Linked DNA regions of Polymorphobacter megasporae. Each later gene encodes a partner of the first gene's protein in a complex. Links are inferred from orthologs where the notes say so. Each region holds a gene or a part of one and is shown in the gene's direction. Other genes may lie near its edges. The genes, in order: KTC28_RS15590 and xseA.

Region 1 (3,079 bases):
ACGTCGGTCGGGAAGTTGCCCGCCTCGGTGACGATGACGCGGCGGTCGGGGCGGAGCGCGAGTGCGGCGGCGGCGAGCTTGAAGATGTTGACCGAGACCGAGTCGGTGACGATCACCTCGTCGCCCGCCGCGCCGACCAGCCGCGCGATCTTGGCACCGATCTTTGCCGGGGCGTCGATCCATTGCGCGTCGTTCCAGCTGCGGATCAGTCCCTCGCCCCATTCGCGCGTCACGGTGTCGGCGACGCGCGTGGCGGTGCGGCGGGGGAGGGCACCGAGCGAATTGCCGTCGAGGTAGATCAGCCCGTCGGGCAACGCGAACCGCGCGCGGGCGAAGGCGAGGCCGTCGGCGGCGTCGAGCGCGAGGCAATCGTTACGGGAAATCATTGCCGGGGGTCCAAGTCATTGGTTGATCGGGCGGGGTATCGCGCCTACATCAACTTGTCACATGGCCGCTCCGCAAGGGGCGGCCCTTTCTATATTCACTTGCAAGGTTTTCAGCCGATGAGCGCTCCGACGACACCCTTGATGGCGCACGCCACTGCCGCGTGGCTGGTCGACAATACGGCGCTGACCTTCGAACAGATCGCGGTTTTCTGCGGGCTCCACATCCTTGAAATCCAGGCGATTGCCGACGATACCGCCGCCACCAAGCTGACCGGGCGCGACCCGATCCGTTCGGGCGAGCTGACCCAGGCCGAGATCGACCGGGTCGCCGCCGACCCGTCGCGCCGGCTGGTTCTCGAAAAGCAGCCCGAGCAGGAGCGCCGGACCAAGGGCCCGCGTTATACGCCGGTGTCGATGCGTCAGGACAAGCCCGACGGCATCGCGTGGATCGTCCGCAACCACCCCGAAGTCACCGACAACCAGATCAGCCGCCTGATCGGCACGACCAAGACGACGATCGCCGCGATCCGCGACAAGTCGCATTGGAACATCGCCAACATCACGCCGAAGGACCCGGTCACGCTCGGCCTGTGCCCGCAGCGCGAACTCGACGTGCTCGTGCTGGCAGCGGCGAAGAAGGCCGGCGTCGACACCAACATCGACGAGGGCAAGATCGTCGAGGAGCGCGCCCAGTTGATCGAGCAGCTTCACGCGGAGCGCGTGGCGGCCGCACACATCGCCGAGCATGGTCCGGCTCCCGAGGTTGGCACCGCTCAGCAGCAGGGCGACGCACTTTTCCGGCGGTAGTTTGGGGAGCCGGCGGCACGTCGCCGTCATCTCGGCCGTCACCCCGGCGAAGGCCGGGGCCCAACTCGCCCCGCAACGCGCAGTTCGGTGCTTGCACGAGGTTGGGCCCCGGCCTTCGCCGGGGTGACGGCAGAAGGTGGGTGTGGGACCGACGGTTGATCCGCATTGCACGTCGCCAATCGCCCCCCAGCAAGCGGGAAGTCGCCGCACCTGCCAACCCGCCGCTTGACCCCCAACTGTCGTCCGTTCACAACCGCGGCGTGATGGAACCAGTATCCGACGTTGCCGAGTTGAGTTTCGAGATCGCGCTCGCGCGGCTGGAGAAGATCGTCCATCGGCTCGAGGCGGGCGATGCGACGCTCGAGGAGTCGATCGACCTGTATACCGATGGACAGCGCTTGAAGAAACATTGCGAAGACAAGCTCGCCGGCGCGACCGCGCGGATCGAGGCGATCGTCGTCGGGGCCGATGGCCAGGCGGCGGGACTTAAGCCGTTCGATGCAGGCTGACCGGATCATGCGGCCGTCGAACAGCCTCAAGCCCGCGCTCGATGCGATCGGGACTGCGATGGACCAGCGCTTCGACCGGCTGCTGCCGATTCCCGGCGACGGCCGCGACCGGCTGTACATGGGGATGCGCCATGCCGCGATCGGCGGCGGCAAGCGGATGCGGCCATTGCTCGTCGTCGCGGCGTGCGACTTGTTCAACGTCGACCGCGAACGCGCGTTGCGGGTCGCGCTCGCGATCGAGTGCGTCCATTGCTACTCGCTGATCCACGACGACCTGCCGTGCATGGACGACGACGACCTGCGCCGCGGCAAGCCGACCGTCCATAAGGCGTTCGACGAGGCGACTGCGGTCCTCGCGGGCGATTCGCTCCACGCGCTGGCGTTCGAGATTCTCGCCGATCCGGCAACGCACGCCGATCCGTCGGCGCGTGCCGAGCTCGTCCTCGAACTCGCCCGCGCGAGCGGCCCGTCGGGCATGGCGGGCGGGCAGATGATGGATCTCGCGGCGGCCGAGACCGACTTCGACCTTACCGCGACGACGCGGCTTCAGCAGTTGAAGACCGGCGCACTGATCGGCTTCTGCCTCGAAGCCGGGGCGATCATGGCACGCATCCCCGACGACCGGCGGACGCCGTTGCGCGGTTATGCTCACGATCTCGGCCTCGCCTTCCAGATCGCCGACGACCTGCTCGACGTCGAGGGATCGTCGGACAAGACCGGCAAGGCGGTCCACAAGGACGCGGCGGCGGGCAAGTCGACCTTCGTCTCGCTGCTCGGCGTCGACCGCGCGCGGACGCAGGCGGGGATGCTGATCGATCAGGCGATCGACCACCTCCACAGCTATGGCAGCGAGGCCGACCTCCTCCGTGCGATCGCCCGGTTTGCCATCGAACGCGACTTCTAGGCCGTGCGGATCGGCGTCTATCCCGGCACGTTCGACCCCGTCACGCTCGGGCACATGGACATCATCCGGCGTGGCGCAAAGCTCGTCGACAAACTCATTATCGGCGTGTCGACCAACCCGTCGAAGTCGCCGATGTTCACCCTCGACGAACGCGTCGCGATGGTGACGCGCGAGACCGAAGACCTTGGCGACGCTGTCGGTGTGGTTTCGTTCGACGCGCTGCTGATGAAGTTCGCCGAGGCGCAGCACGCCCAGCTCATCATCCGCGGGCTGCGCGCGGTGTCGGACTTCGAATACGAATATCAGATGGCGGGAATGAACCAGCAGCTCAATGCGCGGATCGAGACCGTCTTCCTGATGGCCGACGTCGCGCTCCAGCCGATCGCGTCGAAGCTGGTCAAGGAAATCGCGATCTACGACGGCGACATCCGCAAGTTCGTCACGCCGCGGATCGCTGCCGACGTCGTGGCGCG
Region 2 (3,137 bases), 3.1 Mb from region 1 along the record:
CCCGGCGCAGTATTATGGCCAAGCTGCGTTCAGGTCTTGCGGAACATGACGACCGAGGTGCCTGACCGGTTATTTTCGCAGGTGGCCTGAATCTGGCTGGGGGTCGGCAGCGTGCCCTGGCACCGGCCCATTTCCCCGGTGTTCATGCTGTAAGTCCAGCCAATCACCCCAGCGGTATAGCGTCCCTGCCCGATCACCACCACCGGACCGAAGTCGCCGCGAATCGTGACGCTGCCATTCCCGTTGTCGTCCATGCGGTACGCGGCACCGGACGTGGTTTCGGTCCAGATCCCATCGAGCGAGGGCTTAACGGTCGCGACCTCGACCGGGGCCGGAGCGACTGGCGCGGCGGCGGCGGCAACGGGAGAGGCAACCGGCGCCGCTGCGGGGGCTACCGTTTGCGCGGCGACCGGGGCTGGCGTCACAACCGCTGCGGGCGTCGGCGCGGGTGCAGGCGTTGCACTTGCCGCCGCTACGCCTGGCTTTTCGACCTCGAGATACTTGCTCGCTACAACGCCGAGCGCCGTAATCAGCGCGACCATGACCGCGACCCACCCGCCTTTGTCCATCGGAAGCCCCTCCTGCGGAATATAATAACCCGGTTGCAGGAGTCGTCCAGCCGTCATCGGCTGAGCCGCGACCGCTTCGCCGATCGCGGTTTGAACCGGGCGCGCTGCGTGCCTACAAGGGCATCGTGAACGCCACCCTCCTCAACACCCCCGAATATACCGTCTCCGAACTCGGCCTCGCGCTCAAGCGGACGGTCGAGAATGCGTACGGCTATGTCCGGGTGCGCGGCGAAATCAGCGGTTTCAAGCGAGCGACGTCGGGGCATTTGTACCTGTGCCTCAAGGACGCTGGCGCGGTGATCGACGGGGTGATGTGGAAGGGCGGGGCGGCGGCGCTGCCGTTCCGGCCCGAGGACGGGCTCGAAGTTATCGCGACGGGCAAGCTGACGACGTACCCCGGGCGGTCGAAGTACCAGATCGTCATCGAACGGATGGAGCCGGCAGGGGCGGGAGCGCTGATGGCGCTGCTCGAGGCACGCAAGGCGAAGCTTGCCGCCGAGGGGTTGTTCGATCCGGCCCGCAAACGCGCGTTGCCGTACATCCCGCGGGTGATCGGGGTCATCACCTCGCCGACCGGCGCGGTGATCCGCGACATCCTCCATCGGCTGAGCGATCGCTTCCCGCGCCGCGTGCTAGTTTGGCCGGTCGTCGTGCAGGGCGAGGCGGCGGCGGGGCAGGTCGCGGCGGCGGTCGCCGGATTCAACGCCTTGGTCCGTGGCGGACAAATCCCCCGCCCGGACCTGCTGATCGTCGCGCGCGGCGGCGGATCGGTCGAGGATCTGTGGGCGTTCAATGAGGAGATCGTTGTCCGCGCGGTCGCCGCGAGCACGATCCCGGTGATCACGGCGGTCGGGCACGAGACCGATACGACGCTGGTCGACTTCGCCGGGGACCACCGCGCCCCGACCCCGACCGCCGCCGCCGAACGCGCGGTACCGGTGCTTGCCGACCTGCGGCTGACGCTTGGCGGCCTCGGGCTGCGGCTCGACCGGGCGGCGGCGCGCGGGGTCGAGCTTCGCGCCGAACGCGCGACTGCGCTGGCGCGGCGGCTCCCCACGCCTTCGGCATTGCTCGGCCTGCGCCAACAGCGTGCCGACGAACTCGCGGACCGCCTGCCACGCGCGCTGCGGGCGGCGGCGGCGGGGTGGCGCGCGCGATACGATCGGGCGGGCGGGGCGCTGCAGCGCCCGCTCCTCGACCGGCGCGTCGTGCTCGAGCGGACGCGCGTCGAGCGGACCGCCGAGCGGCTCCGTGCGGGGGGGCGTGCGCTGCTGGCAAATGACGCGGCGAAGCTCGGCCGGGCGGGGGCGGGGCTGCGTCCGGCGCTGCTCGGCGTGCGGCGCGACCGGGCGGTGGCGGCGCTGGGTTCGGCGGCGCGGTTGCTCGAAACGCTCGGTCCGAATAACGTGCTCAAGCGCGGTTATGCCTATGTCACGACCCGCGACGGCCATGTCATCACCAGCGCCGGCGCGGCGCGGGCGAAGGTGGCGCTGCGGCTGACATTCGACGACGGGACGGTCGACGTGACGACTGGAGCGGCGTCACCGCCAGAAGACAGGCCGGTGCAACCGTCGGTTGCGCGACCGGCGGCCCGGCCGGCCATTAGCGGGCCGGTACAGGAAAGGTTGTTATGATGCTCGATCGAAGCGGCGGACGCCCGGCGAAACTTCGTTATCTGTCAGGATCTTATCAGGTCGTTGCGCCGGGCGATTACGTGCTCTGCGCAGTGACGGGGGCGCGGCTGCCGGTTGCGTCGCTCCGTTATTGGTCGTCCGAGCTGCAGGAAGCATATGCCAACGCCGAGGTCGCGGTCGGGCGCTATAATGAGATGCGGGCGAGCGGACGGCTGGCGTGATGCGCCTCGCTGCCGCGGCGGCGGTGCTGCTCGTTGCCGTCAGTGCCGCACCGACCCCGGCGCCGCGCGAGTGGCAGATCGCCGGACGGCTCGAACAGGGCGGCATCGTCCTCGGCACCGCGCCGCTCGGCACGACGAGCGTCACCGTCGATGGTGCGGCGGTGCGGCTGACCGGCGATCGGCGCTTCATCGCAGGGTTCGGACGCGACGCCGCGCCGACGACCACGATCGTCGCGCACTTCGCTGATGGCACGACAAGCCTGCGGACCGTGCCGGTGGCGAAGCGCACGTGGCAGATCGAGTCGATCCCGTCGCTCAGGCAGCCGCCCCCCGATGCGCCGCCCGACCCGGTCTATGATGCCCGCCGCGCGGTCGAGCTCGCCGAGATCTCCGCCGCGCGTGCCGGCGACAGCGACGACTCGGGATGGGAGCAGGCCTTCGCGTGGCCCGCGCACGGCCGCATCAGCGGCGTCTACGGGTCGCAGCGCATTCTTGGCGGGGTGCCGAAATCGCCGCATCTCGGCCTAGACGTCGCCGCGCCGCCGGGAACGCCGGTGCTTGCTCCCGCCGACGGCACCGTTCGCCTCGCGCACGGACCATTCCTGCTCGAGGGCAATCTTGTCATGCTCGACCACGGCCACGGGCTCGTGTCGGCATTCCTCCATCTCAGCCGGATCGACGTGAAGGAAGGCCAGCATGTCGTGCGGGGCGAG

Evidence for each region.
Region 2: the proteins of KTC28_RS15590 (region 1) and xseA are in contact, whole or in part, in a cryo-EM structure (PDB 8TXR), measured with the Escherichia coli proteins. The link is inferred for Polymorphobacter megasporae from one-to-one orthologs.

The regions. Positions count from the first base shown.
Region 1 is NZ_CP081848.1:3,323,045-3,326,123, reverse strand. What follows is about bases 319-3,079. They hold KTC28_RS15590 (exodeoxyribonuclease VII small subunit), read left to right. Parts: upstream 319-1,456; coding sequence 1,457-1,702; downstream 1,703-3,079. Other genes in these bases: coaD (pantetheine-phosphate adenylyltransferase), read left to right, coding at 2,661-3,079; KTC28_RS15585 (polyprenyl synthetase family protein), read left to right, coding at 1,710-2,606; KTC28_RS15595 (DUF1013 domain-containing protein), read left to right, coding at 504-1,193; kynU (kynureninase), read right to left, coding at 319-386. In the rest of the region: more of kynU, read right to left, coding at 1-318. UniProt on the Escherichia coli protein: Bidirectionally degrades single-stranded DNA into large acid-insoluble oligonucleotides, which are then degraded further into small acid-soluble oligonucleotides.
Region 2 is NZ_CP081848.1:174,294-177,430, reverse strand. What follows is about bases 130-2,948. They hold xseA (exodeoxyribonuclease VII large subunit), read left to right. Parts: upstream 130-694; coding sequence 695-2,203; downstream 2,204-2,948. Other genes in these bases: KTC28_RS00845 (M23 family metallopeptidase), read left to right, coding at 2,424-2,948; KTC28_RS00850 (DUF2093 domain-containing protein), read left to right, coding at 2,200-2,424; KTC28_RS00860 (hypothetical protein), read right to left, coding at 130-569. In the rest of the region: more of KTC28_RS00860, read right to left, coding at 30-129; more of KTC28_RS00845, read left to right, coding at 2,949-3,137. UniProt on the Escherichia coli protein: Bidirectionally degrades single-stranded DNA into large acid-insoluble oligonucleotides, which are then degraded further into small acid-soluble oligonucleotides.